Regions from separate parts of the Weizmannia sp. CD-2023 genome, predicted to be linked through region 2. Evidence: predicted binding sites of a transcription regulator. Region 2 holds the regulator's gene; each other region holds the start of a gene.
What was found. The regulator Rex, encoded in region 2, represses fermentation and respiration genes when NADH is low (regulators of the CRP and FNR family bind a similar motif). The targets are predictions, from matches to a motif close to TTGTGAAATATTTCACAA.

Region 1 (4,291 bases), on a different contig from region 2:
GGGAAAATGTCAAAGAAGAAGGAAAGTACGCAGACTATCTGAAATATTTTAACGAAGCTTCCGATAAACTGGAAATCGAATGGGTTGACCGGGAAGACGGGCTGATCCTCCACTATACGTCCGGTTCAACCGGAAAGCCAAAAGGCGTCCTCCATGTCCATAATGCCATGATCCAGCATTACCAGACGGGAAAATGGGTGCTTGATTTAAAAGAAGATGATATTTACTGGTGCACGGCAGACCCGGGATGGGTAACGGGAACTTCTTACGGCGTGTTTGCGCCATGGTTAAACGGCGCAACAAACGTCGTTGTCGGCGGCCGCTTCAGCCCGGCAGCGTGGTACAGAACGATTGAACGGTTCGGCGTCACCGTTTGGTACAGCGCCCCGACTTCGTTCCGGATGCTGATGGGGGCCGGCAATGAAATCATTAACCAATATGACCTCTCGACATTGCGCCATATTTTAAGTGTCGGTGAACCGCTGAATCCGGAAGTGATCCGCTGGGGCAATGAAGTATTCGGGCTCCGCATCCATGATACATGGTGGATGACGGAAACCGGCGCACAGCTGATCTGCAACTATCCTTGCATGGATATCAAACCGGGATCGATGGGGAAACCGCTCCCTGGCATTGAAGCGGCCATTGTTGATGACCAGGGAAATCCGCTTCCGCCGAACCGGATGGGCAATCTCGCCATTAAAAAAGGCTGGCCTTCCATGATGCGTGCCATCTGGAACAACCCGCAAAAATATGAATCTTACTTTTTCCCGAACGGCTGGTACGTTTCCGGTGACTCGGCTTATATGGACGAGGACGGCTATTTCTGGTTCCAGGGCCGCGTGGACGATGTCATCATGACGTCCGGCGAGCGGGTCGGGCCGTTTGAAGTGGAAAGCAAACTGATCGAACATCCGGCCGTTGCGGAAGCCGGCGTCATCGGCAAGCCGGATCCGGTCCGCGGCGAAATTATTAAAGCCTTTATCGCTTTAAGGGATGGATACGAACCGTCAGATGAGCTGAAGGAAGAAATCCGCCAATTTGTGAAAAAAGGGTTGGCCGCCCATGCCGCGCCGCGGGAAATCGAGTTTTGCGAAAAACTGCCGAAAACCCGGAGCGGGAAAATCATGCGCCGCGTCCTGAAAGCCTGGGAACTGGATCTGCCGGCCGGGGACCTTTCGACAATGGAAGATTGATAAAAAGAGCACCCCTGAAAACCGGAGATCCGGTTTTCAGGGGTACCCCTTTATTCCATAAAATCGACATTTAATCCCCTAAATTGGAAAAACTTGCTTTCATCCGGAAATAGCCGAAAGTTGGCAGTCTTGCCTGTCCGGAGTTTGACGAGTATAATATCCTCGTATTTATTATGCTGGAGAAAAGAAAAAGACATCCCCCGCGATATATGATCCATGGCTCGGAGGACATCGGACGACATGTTGAAAACACGCCTTATGCCAAAAGAAGTATTTCGCCTGACAATGGGGGAATGAACATTGACCAATTTATTAAGTGATAAGAATCTCAAGCAACTGAAATCGATGGCACATGCTACACAAAAAGTACCAAAAGGAACTTTTGTTTTTCGGGAAGGGCAAGCTGGAGAAAACTTTTTTCTCGTTCTATCCGGCAAATTTGAGATTAGTAAATTGACGGGGGATGGGAAAGAGCTATGCTTGCGCCTCTGTGGGGAAAATGCAGTAATTGGAGAATTAATGGTCTTTTCGAATAATGGGAAATACCTCTTTAACGGCCGTGCATTGGAAGACAGTGAGGTTCTCGTAATCAAAAATAAGGTAATCGAACAAGAACTGCTTGTAAATGCTGATTTCGCATTCGAGTTTTTGAAAATGATGACGGATCATTTCCGTAAACAGCATACGAAATTCCGTGATCTTGTATTGTATGGAAAAAAAGGTGCGTTATACTCTACATTAATTCGGATTTCAAATAGCTACGGTGTAAAAGTTGATGGCGGGATTTTGTTGGATGCGCCGATCACCCATCAAGAATTGGCGAATTTTAGCTCAACATCCCGTGAAAGTGTTACAAGGGAATTGAATGATTTAAAGAGTAAAGGCGTCATTTCTTTTAAAGGGAGAAAAATTATTATTCATAGTTTGGATTACTTAAAATCAAAAATCAATTGTGAAGGTTGTCCAGCATCATACTGTGTCATTGATTAGCATTTTTCAGCGGGAAAGAAACGGTTAAGGATATTCTTAATGGTTTCTTTCCCGCTTTTATTATGATCGTTGTCTGGCATCGTGATGTAAACCACTTTTTCTTCCTGATGGTCTTTTACAATATTTATGAGGAAGATATCCTTTTCCCAATGGCAGAACAATGATGATCAGCAAGCGAAAAAGAGGAATTAGAATACGATAAGTATAACCCCTTCGAACTTCCGGAGGGCTTTTTTTTTGCAAACTGAAGATGAAATGCCGGAAGAACAGTCAAAAATACTGAAGCAACAGACTGATAAGTATGTAATCTTTACAAATATGTGAATAACATGAGAGATGTGACGTACTGCACATTTCTTATGTTCATTTCCCGCTATATTGAACATATCAAATGAACTGAATGAGGAGTGAGCGATGTGAGGAAGAGGTCACCGCTTTTCAACCGCTTTAAATATAGTAAACCAATTGAAAAACATGCAGATGGACATAGCCAGGTCACCTATGGGGACAGAGAGTGGGAAAATGCATACCGCAGAAGATGGCAGCACGATAAAGTCATTCGTTCAACACATGGGGTGAATTGTACCGGATCCTGCAGCTGGAACATCTTTGTTAAAGATGGCATTGTAACGTGGGAAGGGCAGCAAACCGATTATCCGTCAACAGGCCCGGATATGCCTGACTTTGAACCGCGGGGCTGTCCTCGTGGCGCCAGCTTTTCATGGTATATATACAGTCCGCTACGTGTGAAATATCCATATGTCCGCGGCATTTTATTAACAATGTGGCGTGAAGCATTGGCAGAGCATGATAATCCGCTTGATGCCTGGAAAAGTATCGTTGAAAATCCTGAAAAGGCGAAACGCTATAAACAAGCTCGCGGTAAAGGTGGATTTGTAAGAGCGGATTGGGATGAAGTGTTGAAGCTTATTTCTACTTCACTGCTTTATACAACTTTAAAATATGGACCGGATCGCAATATTGGTTTTTCACCAATTCCAGCGATGTCGATGGTAAGTTACGCAGGTGGTTCACGGTTCATGCATTTGATGGGGGCACCAATGTTAAGCTTTTACGATTGGTATGCTGACTTACCTCCTGCATCTCCACAAATTTGGGGTGATCAAACAGACGTACCTGAAAGCAGCGATTGGTACAATGCTGGTTATATCATCACATGGGGATCAAATGTGCCGTTAACGCGAACACCTGATGCCCACTTCTTAGCGGAAGTGCGTTATAAAGGAACGAAGGTTATTTCGGTCAGTCCCGATTATGCTGAATCAACGAAATTTGCAGATGACTGGATGTGCGTGAAACAAGGGACAGACGGTGCTCTTGCGATGGCAATGGGACATGTCATTTTAAAAGAATACTATGTTGATCAGCAAGTACCTCATTTCCATAACTATGCAAAACAATATACAGATTTTCCATTCCTCGTCACTTTGAAAAAGCAAGAGAATGGTCACTATGTTGCCGATCGTTTTTTAAATGCAAGCGATATTGGCAGAAAAAGCGAAAATGGAGAATGGAAACCGGTGCTTTGGAATGAGCTTACGAATGATTTCGCCAACCCGAACGGTACGATGGGATCAAGATGGGATGGCAAAGGAAAATGGAATTTAAACATGAATGATGAAGAAACAGAAGAAGCGATTGACCCAAGATTATCTCTTTTAGGAATGGAAGACCAGATTACAAATATCCAAATTCCGTATTTTTCAGAGGAAGGAAATAAAGTGCTTGAGCGTGCGGTTCCCGTTAAAAAAGTGCAAACGGAAGAAGAAGAACTGTATGTGACAACCGTGTATGATCTCGTCCTTGCCAACTACGGGGTAGATCGCGGAATTGGCGGAGATGTTGCAAAAGATTACGACGAAGACATTCCTTTCACACCGGGATGGCAAGAAAAAGTGACAGGGGTTAAACGTGAGTTAGCAATCAAAATTGCCCGTGAGTTTGCGCAAAATGCAATCGATACGAATGGACGGTCAATGATTATCGTTGGCGCAGGGATTAATCACTGGTTTAACTCTGACATGATCTATCGCGCTGTTTTAAATCTTGTCTTGTTTGTAGGAGCACAAGGTGTAAATGGCGGA
Region 2 (4,291 bases):
CTTTGAACTGGCAAGAAAGGAAAAGAACGCGTGAAAAAAGAGTATGTGTATATTCTCGTGACGTACATCCTTATGCTGCTGTCCGGCGCCGTCGGGTATCCGTTGCTCTACTATGCCGGGGTGAACGTTTTCCACGAACCGGCAGACAGCATGCGGACATTGACGCCCCCGCTTTGGACCGTCATCAGCTTTATCATCGGGCTGATCATCGTCCTGTACTTTTTAAGAAAAGCCGCAAAGAAAGAAACAGACCGGACTGAACCGCTTCCGGCCGCGCCATCCGCCATATGGGCAATAGGCGGCGTCTTTCTTTGTTTCTTTGCCCAGACTGCAGCCGCGATCATTGAATCATTATTCGGTGCCCCGGCTGCCTCCAACAATACGCAGCAAATCATGGCGCTGATTGAAAGATTTCCGCTCGTCATCCTCATCAGCTCGATCGCAGGGCCGATTCTCGAGGAAATCGTTTTTCGGAAAATCATTTTCGGCACGCTGCGCAGGCGCTTTTCATTCCTTTTATCCGGTATTGTCAGCTCGGTTATTTTCGGACTCGCGCATACCGAACCGAGCCACTTGTTTTTATATTCCCTTTTAGGGCTGACGCTCGCTTATTTATACGAGAAAACAAACCGGATCACCGTTTCCATGTTTGCGCATGTTTCCATGAACACGATTGTGGTCGTGAGGCTGCTTTTGCACCCGTCCGTTCTGCAGACATCCGTACATGAAATTTACAGCTCAATTGGAGGACTTCTATGATGAGACCACTTTTTTCAGGGATTGTAAACTGCCTGCTCGGGGCTTTGTTCACTTATTTTGCCATTCAGCAGGTACAAGTGGGCGGCTGGGGCTTTTTTTCTTATTTACTGCTGTTGATTGCAACATTGGATCTGGGTTCCGGCATCAGGCTGATCTTTCTCCATTTCAAGCTGAAAAACTCAGTGAAAAAATAAAAGCCGTTTTCCGGCTCCGTCCGGAAAACGGCTTTCTTATTCAGAAGCAATCGTCTGTTCATCCATTGGCATTTCTTTTGCCGCTTTTTTGGCATTGCGGTACGCCATTTTCGAAATCAGTGTGCTTGCTTCATACAGCAAAACGAGTGGAACAAAGGTAATCAGCTGCGAAAACACGTCCGGCGGGGTGATGATGCCGGCAGCTGCAATCAAAGCAAGATACGCATATTTTCTTACCTTTTTCAACAGTCTCGGCGTAATGATGCCAAGCCGGGTCAGAAACAGGACCACGACCGGCATTTGGAACACAAAGCCAAACGGAAGCGTGATCTCTAGCAGAAACTGAATATACTCCCGGATCCCGATCACCGCACGAATGCCCATTTCATTTGACAAGCCCATCATAAACTTCACCATCAGCGGACAAAGCACGAAATAGGAAAAAGAAACGCCGGCTATAAAAAGCAAGATGGAAACAGGAATGTAACTTAATGTCAGTTTCTTTTCTTTCTCATACAGCCCCGGGCTTATAAACGCCCAAAGCTGGTACAAAATCACCGGCAGGGTCAATAGGCATGCGATCACAACCGAAACTTCCATAAAAACCTTAATAGGATCGGTTACCCTGAAGGCATTCATCGTGAACATGCCGGCATTTTTGGCATGCTGCAAATAACGTATAACAGGTTTTGCGGTAAAAAAGCCAACAACCAGGGCAAACAGAAAGAAAATGAGAACGGTAATTAACCGCTTTCTCAATTCCTGGATGTGTCCGGTAACCGGCATTTTTTTCGTATTCATCGCCGTTCCCCTTTAAGTGCCGGCGTTGAATCCGCCCTTTTCCCTTTGCACGCCACAGCCAAATCCGGCCATTGCCATTTGCGCCTGCATTCCGTTTTCAATCGGGCCACCCCCTGTACCCACTATGATAACGGAAAAAAAGCTTTTTGGCTATGGCTTCGCAACCGGCTCTTTTGTTTCTTTCAAATTTTCTTCATCATTTGAATAATGTTTTAAAAAGTAGATCAGTGCCTGCAGTTCCACGGCCAGGTCAATATGATGGACGCGGATATCCGGCGGCACGTTCAGCCGGGCAGGTGTAAAGTTTAAAACGCCTTTTACATTTGTACTGGCAAGCTCGTCTGTCACTGCCTGGGCACTGGAAGCGGGGACCGTCAAAATCACAACCGTCACATCTTCCGCGCAAAGCCGTTCTCTTAATTCGTCCATGCTGTAAACAGGCACATTGCCAACATGGCTCCCCACCTTCCCGGGGTCATTGTCAAATGCCATCACAATCCGTGCGCTGTTATTCTTCGAAAAATTGTAATTCAAAAGGGCTGTACCGAGGTTCCCAACGCCAACCAGCGCTACATCTGTGATCTCATCCTGGTTCAGCGTCTTGCCGAAAAAAGACAATAAATATTTTACATTATAACCATAACCTTTTTTTCCAAGTGCCCCGAAGTAGGAAAAATCCCTGCGTATCGTAGCGGAGTCGACTTTCACCGCTTCACTCAGTTCCGCCGAGGATACCCTTTGCTTGCCAAGTGTATATAAATTTCTCAGGTACCGGTAATATAATGGAAGCCGTTTTGCAGTGGCTTGCGGTATTTTTACTGATTCATCCTTCATGTGAAATCCCCCAAGTTGAAAGCTTAAGTTTTTTGTGCTGTTGGTTCCAATCGTGCGTCCATTCCAGAATGGCAGCGCTGCCATTCTTCATTATAATATTACTCCTATCTGAGCAAAGAAAAAATATGTTTTAAAAAAATGCCTGCATGCGCCTTTTTCTCTCTCCAACTATGTTAAATATATCACAAGTAAGCATTTTTTTCATGGGTTTTTACGAATTTATGTGAAAAGTTTTTTGACAAATTCCGATCACGCCGGTTGAGTTGCAGTTCGCCTTCCTGTACACTTACAATGGTATAGAGGTGAACATAAAGATGATGTTGCTGCAAGTTCAACAAGTCACAAAATATTATGGCGCTGAACTTATTTTATCGGATATAAAATTAGAAATTCAAACAAAAGACCGGATTGCCTTGGTCGGGAGAAACGGGGCCGGCAAATCGACCCTCCTGAAAATCATCGCCGGCCAGCTTTCTTATGATGAAGGTTCCATCATTATGCCGAATGGTGTCGAAATCGGTTATCTCGCCCAAAATACCGGACTCGAATCGGATCTGTCCATTTGGGACGAAATGATGTCGGTTTTTAAAAATTTGCTGGATATGGAAAAACAGCTTCGCGAATACGAACAAAAAATGGCCGACCCTAAGATTTATAACCGCCCGGCGGAGTATGAAAAAGTGCTGCATGCTTATGATACTTTGCAGACACGTTTTAAAGATGAAGGCGGATATCAGATCGAAGCGGATATCCGGTCAGTTCTGCATGGCTTCCGTTTTGACCAGTACGACTACAACACCCCGATCCGGACATTAAGCGGCGGGCAAAAAACACGCCTTGCATTGGCGAAATTGCTGCTCACAAAGCCGGACATCCTCATTTTGGATGAGCCGACAAACCATCTCGATATCGAAACGCTCACCTGGCTGGAGCAATATTTACAAGGCTATGAAGGCGCCATTCTGATCGTGTCCCATGACCGTTATTTTCTGGATAAAGTCGTCAACCAGGTCTATGAAATTTCAAGGCATTCCATTAAAAAATACCACGGCAACTACAGCCGGTATCTGGAACAAAAAGCCGCCCAGTACGAGCGAGAGGTCAAACAATATGAAAAGCAGCAGGAAGAAGTTGCGAAATTGCAGGCATTCATCCAAAAAAACATTGCCCGTGCCACCACGACAAAGCGGGCGCAAAGTAGGAGGAAACAACTGGAAAAAATGGAATTGATGGACAAGCCGCTTGGCGATGAAAAATCTGCCCGGTTTTCGTTTGAAATTGCCAAACAAAGCGGGAACGAAGTCCTTCATGTCCGGGATGCTGCCATCGGCTACGACGGGGAGCCGGTTGCCAAAAACATCCATCTTTCAGTCAAAAAACAAGACAGTGTTGCCCTTGTCGGCCCGAACGGCATCGGCAAGTCAACGCTTTTGAAATCGATTATCCGGAGAATCCCGCTGATATCCGGCACGATCGAATATGGCTCCAACGTTATGACCGGCTATTACGATCAAGAACTGGCCGACTTATCTTCCAATAAAACGGTCCTCCGGGAATTATGGGATACATACCCGCTGAAAACAGAAAAAGAAATCCGCACGGCACTCGGGAATTTTCTTTTTTCCGGCGATGACGTTTTAAAAACCGTCTCATCCTTAAGCGGCGGCGAAAAAGCCCGGCTTGCCCTCGCCAAATTGATGCTG
Region 3 (4,291 bases), on a different contig from region 2:
TTGGTATCGCGATAATCATCGTTGAGATCGAGAAGAACGAGTTTACGACTGCTGTGTTCCCCATTGTAAAGAAGTGGTGAACCCATGTGAAATAACTGAAGAATGCGATACCAGCCATCGCAACGACCATGGAGGCATATCCAAACAATCGTTTACCCGAGAATGTAGCGATAATGTCCGCGTAAATCCCAAGAGATGGCAGCAACACAATGTACACTTCCGGGTGGCCCCAGATCCAGAACAAGTTTGCCCATAACATCGGGCTGCCGCCTGAACCCATGGTAAAGAAGTGTGCGCCGAAAGTACGGTCAAACGTTACTTCTGCCAAAGCCACTGTCAAAACAGGGAAAGCAAAAAGCACGATGATAAAAGTAATCAAAGTAGACCATACGAACATCGGCATTTTCATTAATGTCATGCCCGGCGCCCTCATTTTCAGAATCGTGACAATGAAGTTCACGGCTGTTGCCAGTGTCCCGATCCCGGAAAGCTGCAGGCCCATTGCATAATAGTTGTTTCCGACACCTTTTGTAAATTCCGTGCCTGCAAGCGGGAAGTAGTTCGTCCAGCCGGCAGTAGGGGAACCCCCGATAATAAATGAAATATTAAAGAGGCACATCCCTGCAACCATTGCCCAGAAGCTGAATGCGTTCAAAAGCGGGAAGGCAACATCGCGCGCCCCGATTTGGAGCGGAACAGCAACGTTAATCAGGCCGAACAAAAACGGCATCGCCATAAATAAGATCATGACAACCCCGTGGGTCGTAAAGATCCCGTCATAATGGTTGGCATCAAGCAGATGCTGGTTCGGCAGTGCAAGCTGTGTTCTCATCATTAAAGCATCGACACCGCCGCGGAATAACATTAATACCGCAACGATAATGTACATAATCCCGATTTTTTTATGGTCAACGGTTGTCAGCCATTCTTTCCATAACCATTTCCATTTCTTGAAATAGGTTAGAGAAAAGATCACAGCGGCCGCGCCAAGTGCCATGCCAACTTCGGCGGCATATATGGCCGGTTCACCGGTGACGAAAAAATCACTAAGTTTCACACTGTTTTCCTCCTATTCCAATGATTATTTTCCGCCCATATCCATACCGGACATATCGTGGTGGTGATGGTGATTTTGTTTCTCACCTTTTTCCGATTCTTCATAATAGCTTTTTTGTTCATCCGGTTTATCCCATTTTAAATGGGTTCCCGTGTAAGTCTGTCTTCCTACGAGGCCTTCTTTTTTAATCAGTTTTTCATAATCCGATTTTTTCATTTGAGGCGCTCTGCTTTTGACTTCCTTCACCCACGCATTAAAATCTTTCGGTGTTTGGGCCAACACATCGAAGTCCATCTTTGCAAAGCCTTCCCCGTTGAAGTTTGCGTTTCTTCCTGTATATTCGCCAGGGTGGTCTGCAGCCAGAATCAGCCTCATCGTCATGTTCGGCATCGTATATTTCTGTCCGCCAAGTTCAGGGATCCAGAAAGATGCCATCGTACCGGATGATGTCAATTCGAAATTGATTGGCCGCCCAGCCGGGATGTTTACATAGTTAACGGTTTCAATGCCCTGTTCCGGATAACTGAAAATCCATTTCCATTCCGATGACGTGACATAAATCGTTAAAGGTTTTTCGCTTTTCATGGATTTTGGCGTTTCTTCAACCGAATAGTTTGCTTTAACGGTTGGAATGGCAATGGCGATAATAATCAGCACCGGGATAATGGTCCACACCGTTTCCAGCACTTTATGGCCGTGGATTTGCGGCGGTTTATAATCAGCCGGCAGACGCGACGCCCTGTATTTTATCACCATATAAAGATACAACCCAAGGACAACGACGAATACAAAGGCCATTAAGATGGATGAGTAAACAATCAAATGATATTGTTCCCGCGCCATTGGGCCTTGTGGGTCGAGCACTGCAAATTTGGTGTCACATCCGCCGAGCAAAAAGAGCGATGTGAGGGACAAAAGCAGCACCAGTTTCCAAGGTAGTTTCCTCAACACATTTTTTCTCTCCTTCCGGTTTGGTAAAATAGTGTACAAATAAAAGCAAATGAAAAAAAGGTGGTACTTTTATTTTTTCACCTTTATTATGGTGCTAACCTATTTTACATTAAAAAAATATAGATGTATTGTCTTTTACCCTTATTCCGCCATGTTTCATAAAAATTTCATAAAAAGTTCATATATTTTTCATAGAATTGTCAAATACTGGCATTATCCAGAAATAATTTACAACTTTGTGAAGGAATACGGTATTTAATATTTTGGAAAAGATTTCAAAACCATTTTGGGAGGAAAAGTGTTTTTAACGTATAATGTTAAGGGAAACAGAAAGGGGTTTTACGGATGATAAAAGCTGTGATTTTTGATTTCGACGGGCTGATTATGGATACGGAATCGGAACACTATGAAGCGCTTTGTGAAATTTTTCGCGGCTACAATTGCGAGATGCCGCTTGAACTATGGGGAAAGGGGGTAGGCACGCATTCGGGTTTTAAGCCGTTTAAATATCTTGAAGAGCAGATCAAAAAGCCGCTTGATACAGAAAAACTGGACCACGAGCTGGAGGAAATGTTTTTAAAACGGCTCGAAAAAGGCGCGGCCCGCGAAGGCGTGGAAGATTATTTAAAGTCGGCCAAGAACCTCGGGCTTAAAGTCGGACTGGCTTCAAGCTCTGACAGGAAATGGCTGCACCGCTATTTGCGCCAGCTTGGCCTTCTCGCTTATTTTGACTGCATCAAATCTTCCGATGACGTTGAAAAAGTCAAACCGGACCCAGCTTTGTATTTGAAAGCGGCCGGCTGTCTCGGCGTGGAACCGGAACAATGCCTCGTCTTCGAAGATTCGCCAAACGGGTCGCTTGCGGCAAAACGCGCCGGTATGGCATGCGTAGTCGTCCCGAACCGGGTAACAAAAGACCTCAAGTTCGGCGAGATTGACCACCGCCTCGGGTCAATGGCAGAAACGCCGCTTGAAGAAGTAATCCGGTTTATTGAAAGCCGTTGACAGAACAACCCGCTTCTGCATGCCGGAAGCGGGTTGTTTGTTTCCACTATTCCTTAGTCACCAGACAGATTTTCTTCCAGCATTTGCGTGACTTTTTCTTTTTCAGCATCTGACACCGCCAAATAATAGATCCCGTCAAAGTTGGCATCGGTGCCTTTTACTTCATACTGGGTAATGTTTTTGGCGGCATTCCGGTAATTTTTCTCAATCGTAAGCATGTCATTAAACGTCATATTTGTTTTGACATTGTCGCCAAGCGTATCAAGGATACTGCTGTATTTTGCCACAGAAGAAATGCTGGTTGCTTTCCGGATCAGCGCCTCGATCACTTTCCGCTGCCGTTTATTGCGGCCAAAATCGCCTTCCGGATCAAGATGGCGCATTCTGACATAGCCGAGCGCCTGGGCTCCGTTCAGATGAATTTCCCCTTTTTTGTAATGGTACCCTTTTTTATAGTACCCTTCGTCATGCCAGTCAATTGTGTTGTTGACGGTAATGCCGCCAACCGCGTTGACCAGTTTTTTCAGGGCCTGCATGTTGATTTTCACATAGTAATCCATTTGGATACCGGTAAAGTCCTCAACGGTCTGCAGTGCCATACTGGTTCCGCCATATGCATACGCAGCATTGATTTTGTCATATGTGCCGCGTCCGGCGATCAGCGTCCTTGTATCCCGCGGGATGCTGACCAGCTGTGTCGTGCCTTTTTTCGGATTAATGGTCATCACAATGATGGCATCGGAACGGCCGCTGTCATTTGCACGTTCATCCACACCAAGCAGCAAAACGGAAATCGGCTGCCCGTTCTGGCTTGAGATGCTTTCATTTGAAGTGCCTGCCAACGATTCATGCATTTTATTAGCCGCAGCTTTTGCCGAGTGATAAACATAGTAGGCATAACCGCCACAGGCGATGACCAGGATCCCAATTAAGCTTAAAAAAGACATCAGGATTTTTTTCTTCATCGGCGGCCCTCTCTTTTTTCGTCATATAATTGTTTATTATAGCATGATTCGCTACGCTTGAATATCCTTTTTTGTCGATTCCCATCATATCCCGGTTGTATCAGGCATGGCTGTGCTGCCGCTTTATAATCATCCGCATTTTGAAAAGAAAGCATTAAGAAAAATTTAAGTTTGCGCCCCATAATGAAGCCGGAAAGCAGAACAGATGGTTCCTGTTAAAATTGGAAAACAAAAAAGGAGAACATAATGATGAAGAAGTGGATATTGCAGCCGTTTTGATTGTTGCGGCCATCGGGGGAGGGCCGCTTTTCTA

Region 1: a site for Rex is predicted at 2,523-2,540, ahead of P9687_RS14020 (nitrate reductase subunit alpha). Genes of this name have one in related genera too.
Region 3: a site for Rex is predicted at 2,272-2,289, ahead of qoxA (cytochrome aa3 quinol oxidase subunit II). Genes of this name have one in related genera too.

The regions. Positions count from the first base shown of each region.
Region 1 is NZ_JARTJQ010000095.1:11,151-15,441, forward strand. It holds gene acsA (acetate--CoA ligase) at 1-1,196, shown strand, start outside; gene P9687_RS14015 (Crp/Fnr family transcriptional regulator) at 1,542-2,186, shown strand; gene P9687_RS14020 (nitrate reductase subunit alpha) at 2,603-4,291, shown strand, end outside.
Region 2 is NZ_JARTJQ010000044.1:24,697-28,987, forward strand. It holds gene P9687_RS06345 (CPBP family intramembrane glutamic endopeptidase) at 31-759, shown strand; gene P9687_RS06350 (YdiK family protein) at 756-953, shown strand; gene tatC (twin-arginine translocase subunit TatC) at 990-1,754, opposite strand; gene P9687_RS06360 (redox-sensing transcriptional repressor Rex) at 1,905-2,588, opposite strand; gene P9687_RS06365 (ABC-F family ATP-binding cassette domain-containing protein) at 2,903-4,291, shown strand, end outside.
Region 3 is NZ_JARTJQ010000027.1:13,669-17,959, forward strand. It holds gene qoxB (cytochrome aa3 quinol oxidase subunit I) at 1-1,057, opposite strand, end outside; gene qoxA (cytochrome aa3 quinol oxidase subunit II) at 1,082-2,008, opposite strand; gene P9687_RS03125 (HAD family hydrolase) at 2,354-3,013, shown strand; gene P9687_RS03130 (LCP family glycopolymer transferase) at 3,067-3,978, opposite strand; gene P9687_RS03135 (hypothetical protein) at 4,200-4,291, shown strand, end outside.